DNA from 2 places in the Halopseudomonas litoralis genome. Region 2 is predicted to be linked to the other one. Evidence: predicted binding sites of a transcription regulator. Region 2 holds the regulator's gene; the other holds the start of a gene.
What was found. The regulator FliA, encoded in region 2, starts transcription of late flagellar genes. The targets are predictions, from matches to a motif close to CTAAAGTTTNNNNNNNNNNNGCCGNTAA.
Positions count from the first base shown of each region.

Region 1: the regulator FliA is predicted to act here: its motif matches at 4,263-4,290, upstream of BLU11_RS15265 (methyl-accepting chemotaxis protein).

Region 1 covers NZ_LT629748.1:3,183,232-3,190,866, forward strand. Annotated here, with positions in the region: gene BLU11_RS15240 (aldehyde dehydrogenase family protein) at 1-254, opposite strand, end outside; gene BLU11_RS15245 (GMC family oxidoreductase) at 251-1,873, opposite strand; gene BLU11_RS15250 (ferredoxin) at 1,876-2,115, opposite strand; gene BLU11_RS15255 (cytochrome P450) at 2,112-3,356, opposite strand; gene BLU11_RS15260 (TetR/AcrR family transcriptional regulator) at 3,567-4,184, shown strand; gene BLU11_RS15265 (methyl-accepting chemotaxis protein) at 4,375-5,997, shown strand; gene BLU11_RS15270 (porin) at 6,021-7,079, shown strand; gene BLU11_RS15275 (type 2 periplasmic-binding domain-containing protein) at 7,103-7,498, shown strand.
Region 2 covers NZ_LT629748.1:872,272-879,906, reverse strand. Annotated here, with positions in the region: gene BLU11_RS04355 (chemotaxis protein CheA) at 1-62, opposite strand, end outside; gene BLU11_RS04350 (protein phosphatase CheZ) at 74-877, opposite strand; gene BLU11_RS04345 (chemotaxis response regulator CheY) at 894-1,271, opposite strand; gene BLU11_RS04340 (RNA polymerase sigma factor FliA) at 1,385-2,125, opposite strand; gene fleN (flagellar synthesis regulator FleN) at 2,122-2,946, opposite strand; gene flhF (flagellar biosynthesis protein FlhF) at 2,972-4,315, opposite strand; gene flhA (flagellar biosynthesis protein FlhA) at 4,340-6,445, opposite strand; gene BLU11_RS04320 (tetratricopeptide repeat protein) at 6,622-7,635, shown strand, end outside.

The DNA of each region.
Region 1 (7,635 bases), 1.7 Mb from region 2:
CGGCTTACCAGCGCCGCGTGCATGCGCCGCATGTACCCCGCCCGCTCGGCCATGCTCAGCCAGGGCCATGGACCGTGATCAAAGGCCTCGCGGGCGGCTGCAATTGCCGCCTCGGCAGCCGCCAAGTTACCAACCGGGGCATGGCCAATCACCTCTTCAGTGGCCGGGTTGATGATCGCTTCAGCGCCTTCGCTACCCGCTTCCCAGCGGCCGTTTATGTAGAATTTGTTCAGGTGGGTAAATGGGATAGTCATGCTGCGTTCGCTCCTTGCTGATTCGCACCAGCGATGATTTCCGCCGCACGCATGGCGATAGCCATGGCCGGCGCGTTGGTGTTGCCCGATACCAGCGCGGGCATGATCGATGTATCTATCACCCGCAGGCCGTCAACCCCGCGCACCCTGAGCTCGGGGTCCAGCACGGCGTGCTCGTCAGCGCCCATGCGGCAGGTGCCTGCCACGTGAAACGCGGTCTGGCCAAAGCGGCGAAAGGAGGCAAGCATTTCTTCGTCACTCTGCACCTGCGAACCGGGCGTCAGCTCTTCTACCAGGAAAGGCCTGAGTGACGGTTGCGCCGCCAGCTTACGGATCCATTTCAGCAGCGAGATCGCTGCCGTCTGGTCCGCTTCGGCGCTGAGGTAATTGGCGACGATTCTTGGCGGCACCGCCGGGTCGGCCGACTCGATGCGTATCTCTCCCTGGCTCTGCGGGTGCATGAAATACCCGCCAAGGGTTATCCCCGGCTGTTTATCAATCGCCACGGTCTTGCCGTCGCCATCCATTGAGAACAGGCTCACCCCGATCTGCGCATCGGGACGCTCCAGTCCAGGCCGGGTTTTTACGAAGCCCCCTGCTTCGTGTGCAGCGTGGGTCATGGGGCCTTTCTTGCCGAGAAAATAACTCAGCACCGAGCGGGCTAATCCCAATCCGGCGAAGCAATGGTTGAAGCTGCCCCGGGTGACCCGGAACTGCGCGGCTATATAGACGTGCTCACGCAGATTGCGCCCCACGTCCGGGGCGTTCTGGATGACCGGAATCCCCAGCGATTGCAGCAAGTGGGCAGGGCCTATGCCGGACAGCTGCAATAACTTCGGCGACTCGATCGCGCCGGCACAAAGCAGCACTTCACGCTGGCAGCGGATACGGCGTTCGCCTTCCTTTCCACGCACCTGGACCGCGATGGCGCGGCGCCCCTCGAACTTGATGCGCTGTACATTAGTGCTCGTCATCACAGTCAGATTGGGCCGCGTACGTACCGGGTCGAGAAACGCCTTGGCGGCGCTGAAGCGTTGCCCCTTCCAAGTGTTTTGCGGCTGATAGCCGAACCCGCCTCGCGTCACCGAGTCCACATGATTGGTATCCGCGACGGTCGCCGTACCGATATGAGCGACAGCATCGATGATCGCATCGCACAACTCATCGCCCGGGGGGTGCACAGTCACCTTCAATGGTCCGCCCACACCCCGCCACTCGGAACTGCCAAGCTGGTGATCTTCCATGGCGACAAATTGCCGGCCCATATCCTGCCAACCCCAGCCGGTACATCCCTGCGCCTCCCAGGCGTCGTAGTCGGCGGGTGCGCCACGCACGTAAACCATGCCATTCACCGAGCTGGAGCCGCCAATAGCCTTACCCTTCAGCCACAATTCTGTGGCCATGCCCTCTCCCCGTGATGCCTGATAATCCCAAACGTGCGGGTTGCCGGGCATGAGCAGCTTGCCTATGCCTCGCGGCATGGCAATCAAGGGGCTGGTGTGCTCCGGACCGCTCTCGATCAGCAACACCGAGACACAGGGGTCGGTCGAGAGCCGGTTCGCCATTACGCAGCCGGCCGACCCCGCTCCAACGATGATGTAGTCGTAGCTTTGTTTCATGTTCATTGCTCCTGTCCTTTATTCAGTCCGTTGCCTGGGGGGTTTGCAGGTTCATCTACGATGTGGATCACCCGCTCGGGGCAAGCCTTGGCGCCGCGCCGGGCAAGGGCCTGCTGCCCGACCTCTACGTCGAATCCATCGGTACTGATGTAGCCGTTGTCATCGAGTTCATAAAGCCCCGGCGCGACCTCATTGCAGCGCGCGTGTCCGGCACAGGCCTTGTTGTCGACGATGATTTTCATTTGGCTTCTTTCACATCCCATTCCAGATGCAGCTCTTCCATACCGAATATGCCGAAGGCGTTGAAGCGCGGCTTGGTACCGGTTGCGATGCGGAACGGTGGCACCTTGGTCAGCCAGAGTTCTAGCGCTATACGCAGTTCGCGACGGGCCAGGTGCGACCCTACACAGCGGTGCACGCCATACGAGAAAGCCATGTGTGGTGTATGCCCGGCGCTACGCAGGAAGTCGACCTTTTCCGGCTGGTCGAACACCTCGGGATCGAGGTTGGCCAACTCGGTACTGATCAACACGATGTCGCCCTTTTTCATCGTCGCCTCGCCGATTTGCACATCCCGAGTAACGGTACGGCGCATATTGACGATGGAATAGGAACGCAGCATCTCTTCCACCGCATCTGGAATCAGCGTGGGGTCGGTGCGCAGTTGCGCCTGCTGCTCTGGATTACGCGCCAGATGGCGAAAAAACAGTCCGATCGTCGAGGTAACAGTATCCAGCCCACCGATGAATATCAGAAAGTTGATGCCGAGCATTTCGTCATCGGTCAGCGGCCGGCCGTCAATCTGACTGGCCAGCAGGTAGCTGGTGAAATCATCGCCGGGATTGGTCCGGCATTCGGCGATGCGTGCCCGAATCCAACCAGTAATTTCGTGTGCATTGTCCGTGACCACCTGGGAATCCGAGCTCTTGATCAGCGTCTGGGTCCAGTGCTGGAACAGCGGCCGGTGCTCCAGCGGCCAGCCCATCAGCTTTAGAAAAATCAACGTTGGGAACGGCTTGGCAAAGTCTTCATTGAAGTCGCAGCGCCCTGTCTGAGCGATGCCATCTATAAGTTGGGTCGCCAACTGGCGGATGTCCTGCTCCAACGCATTGACTTTTTTTGGCGTGAACAGCGGATTCAGCAAGGCACGGTACTTGGCATGGTCCGGCGGATCGACTTCAAGCGGCGCTAGGCGCCAGCTTTCGCCCAGCAGCATGGGATACGGCGTCAAGCCTGCGCTGCTGAAGGTCTCGGGATCCTGGAGGATGCGCCGCAGGTCTTCCGAGCGGCGTGGAATCCAGGTGCCGGGCAGAAACCCAAGGCTCGGCACCCAGAAAATGGGTGGCATGCTCTCATGCAACTTGGCGGCCCAGGCATAGGCGTTTTCGCCCTGGGCGGTAAGCGCACCCCAAAGGTCGAAATTCTGGACTAGATGAGCAGGCACATGGGACGGTGTCGCGTTGGTCACGCTATCGGTACTCATTATTATTATCCGGTTTTTGTTGACGGCACAGATGAGTGTAGAGCCGCGCCAATTTGCGCCACAACAGACGGAATCCTACATTCGTTCGATTTCTAATACAGAATCCGCAATAGGGTTTAACTTGCCCGGCCCACGCCGCCTGTGTGAGTCTCGGACCTGAGCCTCATTTCGCGAGACCCTATCGCTTAAGAGACCAGCAGGAACGCGCCTTTGACAGCCCCCCCGGAACACAGCAACGATGAAGATCAAACCGGTGATCGCCACAAGGCGAGAGCCCGGCGTACGCGGGAGCGGCTGCTCGATTCCATGTACCGACTGGCACTGGAAAAGGACTTCAGAGATATAACCGTGCAGGAGTTGTTCGAGCGCGCCGGGGTTGCGCGATCAACCTTCTACGCTCACTTCCGTGACAAAGAAGATCTTCTGGTTGCCGGTTACGAGAGCATCGGCACACCGACTACCCGGATGGTGCATGTATCAGGACATAAGCGCGTTGTACTGGATGCGTCGACCTGGCTGTTCATAGCCACCGAGCGGCATGCCTCCCTCACAACCTCGTTTTTCAACAGCCCTTCCCAGACCGTCATCCTCGCCCACCTGGAAAACGTCCTGCTCATTCAGGTTCGCGAACATTACCGCAAGCAAGGCTTTTATCAATCGGACGAACTACGCGGCGAAGTGGCAGTGCGCTGCTTTGTGGGCGCGCTTATCGGACTCTGGTTATGGTGGGTGCGTCACGACTATCCCTACCCGGCCACCGACATGACCGAGGCATTCGACGCACTCATGAACAACGGCACCTGGCCCTCCCCCATCGACGCCTCCTGACAGCGCTGCCGATAACACCTGGCCTCCGACGCGCCATGACTGGCGGCGGCTCTTGTGACTATAAATTGCTACACAGCGCTAAAGTTCTGCCCCTTTCGGCCGAAACCCCTGACGACTTACTGAACATATTTTTAATTAATGTTTAATTTCTCTTAGCTTCGTCAGTTCGCATCTCACCGGGGGCCCAGTAATGATCAAGAACCTGTCACTGAATTTCAAACTGGCAATGGCGCCAGCCATTGCCATGCTCGGCCTCGTTCTGTATGTCGCCTATACGTCACTGCAGTTGTCCGCCACCGATAACCGACTGGAGTCGCTGGAGTTCCAAAGCTACCCCACGCTCGAAAAGGCCGATGCGGTTATCTTCCAGTTTTCCCGCCTGCCCGGCTTGCTCAACAACGCTGTCGCAGCCGGTGAACAAACGATTCTCGGCGAAGCGCGTCAAGTGCTCCAGGAGATCGCTACCCAACAGGCGGCGCTCGCGAGTTTGCTGCAGAGCCAGCCACAGCGCCTCCAGGATCTGCAGGCCTGGCGCCAGGCCGTGCTGGCCTATTCTGATAATGCTCTCAGTGCGTCGGAGCAATTGATCAGCGGCAGCGCCTCCTTTGATGACCTGCGTTCCAGCCTTGACCGGATGGCCTCCGATCTCGCCCAAACCCAGAAGCTCGCCGCCGCGTTCCGCAGCAATGCCTATCAGGACTTCGAACGAACGCTGGCGGAAACTCGCCAGAACAATGCCGAGACCACCCGCCTGGGTATCATCCTCAGCCTGGGCTTGCTGGCGCTGGTGTCGCTGGCTGCCTGGACGGTGATCCGCAGCGCGATGGCAAATATCCGCGGTGTCATCGAGTCGCTGCAGGCCATAGCCAGCGGCGACGGTGATCTGACACGCCGCGTCAATGTCGAAGCCCACGACGAGATTGGCGCCATGATCCATCTTTTCAACGGCTTCCTCGACACCTTGCAAGGCACCATGCGTCAGGTGATCGAGGCGGCCAGCCCGCTGGGGCACGTTTCCAAGGAGCTCTACCGTCTAACCCAGAGCTCGGAGGAAAGCGCCAAGTCCCAGCAGCATCACACCAACTCCATAAGCCGCGACATCCTGACCATGACCGACCGCATTCAAGAGGTAGCGCGGCGCTCGAAACAGGCATCCGAAGAGGCCGGGGCCGCTTCGCGCCAGGCCGTTACGGCGCGCAAACATATCGGCGATCTGTCGACCAGCGTCAGCGACCTGGGCAGCAGCGTGATGGGCGCGGTGCAGGCCATGCAGCAGCTGGAAAAGGAAACCCAAGAGGTGGGTTCGGTGTTGACGGTCATTCGCAGCATTGCCGAACAGACCAACCTCCTCGCACTCAACGCCGCGATAGAAGCCGCCCGTGCCGGTGAGCAGGGTCGCGGCTTCGCGGTGGTCGCTGATGAAGTGCGTAACCTGGCGCAGAAGACAGCCGTGTCGACGGCAGAAATTCAGCAGATCATTCAGCGTCTGCAAAGCAGCGCCAACACCGTGCTGAACGTCATGCATAACAACGGCGAGAAATCCCGGGAGAGCATCGAGCGTTCGGTCGAAGCCACGCAGCTGCTCGACACCATAGCCCGCACTGTCATCCAGATTGACGAACTCAACGCCGGGATTGCCCAGTTCACCCAGGAGCAGATCGGACTGTCGAGTTCCATCCAGCAAGAAACCCAAGTGTTGCAGCAGGATGCACAAGCAACCGCGCACGGCGCCGGGGCCACCGCCCGCCTTGGCGAGCAGTTGGTCGGCACAGGGGACAACCTGCGCTCGGCCACCGCACAATTTCGCACATAACACTATTCGGAGCTTGAAGAACCATGACCAAACGCAACCTACTCGGCCTGGCCGTCTGCCTGGCAAGCACTTCCGCCATGGCACTGGAACCAGGGGAATATCGCTTTAATGGATTCGGTACCGCAGCCATTACGCACCTCGGCGGAGCCGACGATGCCAAGGGCTACGGCATTCAGGGCCAGACCACAGGCACCTGGCGCGGCGACCAACTGTCGAAACTGGGCGGCCAGCTGTCCTACGGCGTAGCCGACCGGCTCAGCGCAACCCTCCAGACGGTGGCCAAGGCTGACCAGGATCAGTGGCATCTGGAAGCCGAATGGGCCTATCTGGCTTACCAGGTGAATAACCAGTTGACGCTGCGTGCAGGCCGCCTGCGTCCTGGTGCGTTCATGTTCTCCGAGACGCTTGACGTGGGTTACGCCTATCCCTGGCTACGCCTGCCCGATGAAGTTTATAGCCAGATGCCCATCAGCAACTACGAGGGCATCGATGCTCTGTACAGCTTGCCCGTTTCCTTTGGCACGCTGAACTTCCAGGGCAGTTACGGCCAGGCGACCGACCGCGAGGTATTCATTCACAGCCTGGACGGCTCGCTGGACGTGGATTACAAGGAACTGGTTACCGGCAGCGTAAGCCTGGCAACCATGAACTTTGGCACGCTGCGTTACAGCTATACCGAGTCCGATCTGAATCTCGAGATGTTCGGCAAGTTCAAGGGCAAGTTCGAGTCCTTGGGCCACCAGTACGACAACGGCAGCTGGCTGACCAACGCCGAAGCTATCAAACGCCAGAGCCCGCTCGGCACCATCGAGTCCTTCTACCTTATGGCTGGACACCGATTTGGTGACTACCTGCCGCATGTAACCTATTCCCAACGGGATGAGAAGGGTGAACCAGGTCGTCAGTCGTCCTGGGCCTATGGCTTGAATTACAGCCTCACCCCCAGCGTGACCCTGAAGGGCGAGTACAAACGTGTGGAATCGACTCGTGGCTTCAGCGCTGGCTTCGTGCCGGACTTCAGCGTGCTCGAGCGTACCTTCGACGGTGACATCGTAAGCATCGGCGCTGACTTCATATTCTAAGGAGAAGTAAAGTGAATTTTTTCATGCACAGAACGTTCGCCATCGCCATGTTGGGTCTGACCGCAACGCTGGTTCAGGCCGAGGTGGCCGTCATCGTCAACCCGAGCGCCGCCAACACGCCCTCCCAGGCAGAAGTTGCCAACATTTTCCTGGGCAAGGACAAGTCGCTGTCAGGTGTCGACCAGAAGGACTGGAACCCCACCAAGGACAAGTTCTACACATCGGTAGCCAACAAGAACGAGTCGCAGCTCAAGTCGTACTGGTCTGGCTTGATCTTTACCGGCAAAGGCCAGCCGCTCCCCAGCGTTGGTGATGACACCGCCGTGCTGGCAAAGGTAGCGGCGGAAGCCGACGCCATCGGCTATGTGGACAGCTCAGTGGTGACCGATCAGGTCAAAGTGCTTTTCACCCTGCCATAACGCCAACCCAGGCGACAGCGTCAAGAGAGCCGAGAGTGTGTAGCGCACGCTCTCAACTCCTTTGCCCAGGCAAGCATTCGCGGCCTAGCCCAGGGCAAAAGCATGGGAAGGCAGCGCCAGCAGGACCAAAGCGACGA
Region 2 (7,635 bases):
AGAATTTCCCCAGCTTCTACCAGAAAGTCCTGGAGAATCTCTTCATCTGCATCAAAGCTCATTTAATACTCCCTCAGAACCCAAGGCTGGACAGCAGGTCGTCGACCTCATCCTGTCCCGATACCACGTCATCCCTTTTATCGGCATGAATCTGCGGACCTTCACCCTGGTGCGATGATCTTCTTTCATCCAGTCCAGCCAGGTTGTGCTGAATACCGGCGATCCGATCGACGTGACCCGCCATGCGCACCAGATTCAACAGGCTTTCCTCGACATCATGCACCAGCGTGATGACACGCTTGATCACCTGCCCCGTGAGATCCTGGTAGTCCTGAGCCATGAGAATATCGTTCAGATTCGCCGACACTTCACCGCTGTGCTGTTCGCTGCGCTCGAGAAACGCCAGAATGTTGCGTGACAGCTCGCGGAATTCCGCCGCGCTCATTTCCCGCCGCTGCAATCGTGCCCATTCAGCCCGCAGAGTCGTCGCTTCCCTGCCGAGCGCCGATATCACGGGCGCACTGCTCTCGACCAGATCCATGGTCCGATTGGCAGCCTTGTCCGTCAGCCTGACCACGTAGTCGAGACGATCAGAGGCGTCGGAAATCTTCGATGCTTCCGCGGCTTCAGCTTCGCTATCGAGCGTACGCACAGTGTCGATCTGGAAATTGACAATCGAGTTGTGCAGTGCGCGAGTAAGCTTGCCGACCTCGTAATACAGGCCGCGATCGCGCGCCTGGTTGATCTCGTGTATGACCAGTACTGCCTCTCGGTAATCACCCTCTTCGAGGTGATCCACCAGTTTCCGGGCATTGCTTTTAAGGGAATGCTCGAACTCATCGGCGATCGTCTGGCCGGGATTACTGCTCAGTGCCATAACTTGCCCCCGGAATTCATCTGGCCTCGACCCGCTCAAAAACCTTTTCGATTTTTTCCTTGAGTGCCTGCGCCGTGAATGGCTTGACTACATAGCCGTTGACTCCAGCCTGAGCCGCTTCGATGATCTGGTCGCGCTTGGCTTCAGCCGTCACCATCAACACCGGCAGGTGCTTCAGGCGCTCGTCCGCACGCACCGCACGCAGCAGATCGATGCCGCTCATACCGGGCATATTCCAGTCGGTCACCAGAAAATCGAAATTACCGCTTTGCAGCATCGGCAACGCGGTGGTGCCATCGTCTGCTTCAGCGGTATTGGTGAAACCGAGATCACGCAACAGATTCTTGATAATGCGTCGCATCGTCGAAAAATCATCGACGATGAGAATTTTCATGTTCTTGTCCAAGTCGACCTCCATACAAACCAGAAGAAGTGCAGCGAGGGTCTGTGCCCCATACACTTCGCGAAACTGTTGTCACTGACCAGCCAGATGCTGTGAGCGCTGATTCAGCCGTCGCGCCAGTCGGCCATACGCCCGCGCAGACGCGCTGCGCACTGACTGTGCAACTGACTGACCCTGGACTCGCTCACGCCGAGCACCGCGCCGATCTCCTTGAGGTTCAACTCCTCGTCGTAATACAACGACAGCACCAGCCGCTCGCGTTCGGGCAGCTTGTCTATCGCCTCGGCCAATGCCTTGCGAAAGCGTTCGTCCTCCACTCCATCGAAGGGCTCATGGTCGGCGCCAACCTCGGTCGGCGCGCCGGCTTCGAGCAGATCTTCAAAACTGAACAGCTTGCTGCCGGCCGTGTCGTTGAGAATCGCGTAATAATCTTCGAGGCTCATATCCAATTCGGCCGCAACCTCGTGATCTTTAGCGTCACGTCCAACTTTCGTCTCAACGGCGCGGATCGCACTACTGACCAGACGGGTATTGCGATGGACCGAGCGGGGGGCCCAATCGCCCTTGCGCACATCATCCAGCATGGCGCCGCGAATGCGGATGCCGGCATAGGTCTCGAAACTGGCACCCTTGCCGTGATCGAACTTGCGGGAGGCTTCCAGCAGACCGAGCATTCCGGCCTGAATCAGGTCATCCACCTGCACACTGGCGGGCAGGCGGGCGAGCATATGGAAAGCAATACGCTTGACCAGCGGTGCGTACTGCTGCACCAGACGGTCCTGCTCGGTGGCAGCGCCCATGGTGCGCGCGTACATATTGACACCGCCTCCTGCCCCCCTGCTCATGACGGTATTCCGGTCCGCTGCACCAGGCGCTCCACAAAAAATTCCAGATGCCCACGCGGGCTGGAAGGCAGTGGCCAGGCATCGACCTTGCGGGCGATGCCGCGGATGGCCAGCGAGGCCTTGCTCCGCGGAAAGGCATCGTAGACCCCGCGTTGCTTCTGCGCGGCCTTGCGGATGGACTCATCGTAGGGCACGGCGCCAACATACTGCAGAGCCACTTCCAGGAAGCGATCAGTCACCTGCAGCAGCTTGTTGAAAACGTTATGGCCTTCCTGCGGGGTGTGAACCATGTTCGCCAACACCCTGAAACGGGTGACGCCATGGTCGCGGTTGAGCAGCTTGATCAAGGCATAGGCATCGGTGATGGAGGTGGGTTCATCACACACCACCACGATCACCTCCTGAGCTGCGCGCACGAAACTGACTACCGAATCACCAATACCGGCAGCGGTATCGACGATCAGCACGTCCATTTCATCGCCTATGTCACTGAACGCCTGGATCAGCCCGGCATGCTCACGCGGCCCCAGATTGACCATTTCTGCGGCACCCGAGGCGGCGGGCACGATGCGGATGCCGCCCGGCCCGTTGATCAACACTTCGCGCAGGTCGCAGTTGCCCGCCAGCACATCGGCCAAGGTCGCCTTGGGTCGCAATCCCAGCTGCACATCGACATTGGCCAGCCCCAGGTCCGCATCCATCAACACCACGCGACGCCCGAGATCGGCCAGCGCCAGGGCCAGATTGACAGACACATTGGTCTTGCCCACTCCGCCCTTGCCGCCGGTAACTGCGATTACCTGAACCGGATGATTGCCCATCTATGCTGTCGCCTTTATCAAATCGTTAACTTGCGCGCTGGCTATGGAGTATACCGGCAAAAACGTCGGCCATGGTCTGGTCAGCTGCCATCTCATTACCTGCCAGACCTACGGCGCGGCTGACCAGTTGGTGCCCGACACCGCGGGACAGGTCATCGGGTATACGCTGGCCATCAGCTACATAGGCTACCGGGAGACGTTGCTCCATAGCCAGCCCCAGTGCTTCGCCCAGCGTAGCTGCCTCGTCCACCTTGGTCAGAATGCAACCCACCGGGTTGCAGCAGCGGTAATTGTGCCATGCCGCCTTGAGCACACGATATTGGCTGGTGGCCGCCAATACCAACAAGGTGCTGATACGCGAGCCTTGTGTTGCCAACTCGCTGAGCTGCCCGCGCAATTGCGGATCCTGCGCCTGCAGCCCGGCCGTGTCCACCAACACCAGACGCTTGTTGCCGAACTCCTCCAGCACATCATTCAGACTGTTCTGTTCATCCACCACTCGTACCGGTACGTTGAGTATGCGGCCCAGGGTGCGCAACTGCTCATGGGCGCCGATGCGATAGGTATCCATGGTCACCAGCGCCACGCTCTGGCTGCCGTGTTTGAGGACATAGCGCGCCGCCAGCTTGCCCAGCGTGGTGGTCTTGCCGGCACCGGTCGGTCCGACCAGCGCAATCACGCCACCCTGATCGATCAGCTCTTCACGCATGGCCGGAACACCCTGGGCCAGATGTGCCAGCAACAGGCGCCAGGCCTGGCGCACGTCGGTCACATCGACCACCTTGGCCAACAATTCCTTGCATAACTCCGGGGGCAGCCCCAGGTGCACCAACCGGCGCCACAGGCTGGCCTGTCGCGGCTGATGCTGATTGACCTGACCCCAGGCCAGGCCACCCAGCTGGGATTCGAGCATGTCGCGCAGCCCGGCGATTTCCGAACGCATAGCGTCGAAATCATCAGTGGCCGGAGGGGCAGACCTGGCTGCTGTTTCTGCGGGTGCTGTGGGCGCTGCGCGTTCACTGTGCAGCCGTTCCAGTAGATCACGCGCCACCGGCGAGCCCTGCTCTGCTGCCTGGCGCATGCTGTCACCGAACAATTGACGGTTCACGCTGGGGCCCTCGGACGGGCGTTCGCCGTCCTGGAGATTGGCCCGGGCACTGATGATGCGTTCCTGGGTCTTCTTCAGCTCCAGATCCAAGCCGGGCGTGGGTGGCGTCAGGCGCGGCGCTTCATAATCCAGCGCTGCGGTCAGCTCGACCCCACCGGCTACTCGCCGGTTGGCGATGATGGACGCTTCCGCGCCCATCTCGTCGCGCACCAGTTTCATTGCCGAGCGCATGTCTGCTGCAAAAAAACGTTTGACTCTCATGGCCTGACCTCACCCCTGTGTAAATCAATTCTGTCCGACGGTGGCAACGATGGTGACCTGTTTGCTGTCGGGTATCTCCTGGTAGGACAATACCTGCGCTCCGGGCGCCGCATATCTGACAAACCTTGCCATCATGTTGCGTACCGGGCCGGCGACCAGCAATATCGCCGGTTTGCCCTGCATTTCCTGGCGCTGCACCATGTCCGCGAGCGAACGTTGCAGTTTCTCCGCCATACCAGGCTCCAACAGAATGCCGTCATCATTGCCTTGCCCAGCCTTCTGCAGACTCTGAAGCAATATCTGTTCCAACCTTGGCTCCAAGGTAATCACAGGCAGCTCGGACTCAAGCCCGACAATGCTTTGCACGATGGAGCGCGATAATGCGATACGCACGGCGCCGATCAGAGCGCCGGTATCTTGACTCTTGCCCGCCTGGTTGGCGATGGCCTCGGCAATGGTACGAATGTCCCTCACCGGCACCTGCTCCTGCAGCAACCCCTGCAATACCTTGAGCAGACCGGACAGGGAAATGATCCCCGGCACCAGCTCTTCGGCAAGTTTGGGCGAGGCCTTGGCCAGCACCTTCAGCAGTTGCTGAACCTCTTCATGACCAAGCAGCTCGTGGGAGTGCTTGTAGAGAATCTGATTAAGGTGAGTAGCAACCACTGTGCTGACATCGACCACCGTGTAACCCAGGGATTGCGCCTGATCCTTGTGCATGGACTCGATCCACACCGCATCCAGACCAAATGCCGGGTCCTTGCCCGGAATGCCCTTGATCTCACCGAACACCTGCCCCGGGTTGATCGCCAGCTCACGGTCGGCATGTACTTCGGCTTCCGCCAAACCGACACCCATCAAGGTGATGCGATAAACGTTCGGCGCCAGATCCAGGTTGTCGCGGATATGCACGGAGGGCATGAGAAAACCCAGATCCTGTGACAGTTTTTTGCGAATACCCTTGATTCGCGCCAGCAACTGCCCGCCCTGACTGCGGTCAACCAGGGGGATCAACCGATAGCCGACTTCCAGCCCGACCATGTCAACCGGGGTTACATCATCCCAGCCCAGCTCACGGTTCTCCGGGCGCTGCAGCGCCGGCTGTTGCGCCTGCTGCTGCTCGGCAGCCTGCTCCGCTTCCACCTTGAGCCGCTGTCGCTTGGCAATGAGATAAGCACCGCCAGCAGCCAAGGCGCCCAGGCTCAGGAAGGACAAATGCGGCATACCCGGAATCAGGCCCATGACGATCATGATGGCCGCGGCGATACCCAGCGCCTTGGGGGACGCGAACATCTGCCGCTTGACCTGACCACCCATATCTTCGGAAGTGGAAACCCGCGTCACCATGATCGCGGCCGCGGTGGACAGCAGCAGCGAGGGAATCTGCGCTACCAGGCCGTCACCGATGGTCAGCAGTACATAGATCTCACCCGCCTCGGCAAAGCCCAACCCATGCTGCGCCATACCGATGGCCAGACCGCCAATCACGTTGATGAACAGGATCAGCAGACCGGCCACCGCATCACCGCGAACGAACTTGCTGGCGCCATCCATCGAACCGTAGAAGTCTGCTTCCTGGGCCACTTCCATACGGCGAACCTTGGCTTCTTCCTGATCGATCAGACCGGCGTTCAGATCCGCATCGATTGCCATCTGCTTACCGGGCATGGCGTCCAGAGTGAAGCGCGCGCTGACCTCGGATATGCGCCCCGCCCCCTTGGTCACCACCACGAAGTTGATGATCATGAGGATGGTGAATACCACCAGACCGACCACGAAATTGCCGCCGATCACTACCTCACCGAAGGCCTGGATGACCTTGCCGGCCGCATCACCGCCTTCATGGCCGTTCAGCAGAACGACGCGGGTCGAGGCCACGTTCAGCGCCAGGCGCAGCAACGTCGCCACCAGCAGAATGGTAGGGAAGGCGGCAAAGTCCAGGGGCCGCAGGGCGTACGCACAGACCAGCAGCACGACCAGTGACAAGGCAATATTGAAGGTGAAGAACACATCCAGCAGAAACGGCGGAACCGGCAGCATCATCATGCCGAGCATGGCCAGCAGCAGAATCGGCACACCCAGGCTACCGTGACGCAGACCCGCCAGGTTGCTGCGCATGGAGTTCATCATCTCACCACGATTGACTGGCATTCCCTTGAGTTACCTCAAAACAATAAATTGACGAAAAAGTTCCTCTGGCCCTTCTCTAGGCAAGAACTGTTCCACAAATCGGGAAAAAATCTACCGCGGACACATGATATTGTTTTAATGTCATCTGTCAGTCTCCTGTATTAACGAGAGAATTCATGCGCGCATTATCCGTATTGTTGCTGTCGTGCTATCTGGTCGGTTGCGCAGGTTCGCCAGAACAGACGAATTTGTGGTCCAGAACCGGCGAGCTGTTGAGCCGCACGGGTGTCGCCATTGCGCAGCAGGGTCAACGCCTGACCGGCGGAAGCAGTGACAGCACAGCGGAACAGGCGTTGCACGAGCAGGTCGAACATCTACTGGACCAACCGCGGATCGACCCCATGACCCGGTTTCTCGAACAGCACGCCACACAGCATGCAGACTCCCGCAGTTATCAGCGTATCGCTCGCGAGCGCGACAGTCGCTGCCGGGCCATTGGCACCCGTTATGCCCGTCGGCAACCCACCCCGAGCAATCTGAAGCTGCTGCGCAAAGGCTATCAATACTCCTGTCCCGGACAGGTAGAGGCATTCAGCCAACGCGTCGCCGCAAGCCCTGTCATCGCAGCGCCGGCCGCCAATACGGCGACACCTCCCGCAGCCTCGACACAGCAACAGCGTCGGGCGAACAGCTGCTACCTGCTGTTCGCGATCAAGAACTACCAACAAGCCTTGCCCGCCTGCAACGTCGCAGCCGAGTCTGGGGACGCGAAGGCACAGCACCATCTCGCCGCCATTCTGCAGATAAATGCTGATCATGCCGGCGCCTTTGACTGGGCCCAACGCTCTGCCAGGCAACAACATGCGCCCGGGCAGCTATTACTGGCCCAACTATATCAACGAGGCCAGGGCACTCAGACTGACACCATCAAAGCACTGGCGCTGATCAAGGAGGCAGCAGACCGCGGATTGGCAGCGGCACAGTACCAGGCCGGCATGGCCTACCTGGACGGTGTCGGCACCGAGATCGATCCGCCTGCGGCGCAACATTGGCTGGAACGCGCGGCCGGTCAGGACGATGTTGCCGCGCAATTGCAGCTGGCCGATATCCACTTCAATGATCGCGGAGCCGGACAAGCCGGCGCACGCCAATGGCTGCTTCGTGCAGCTTCGCAGGGATCGGCCACCGCG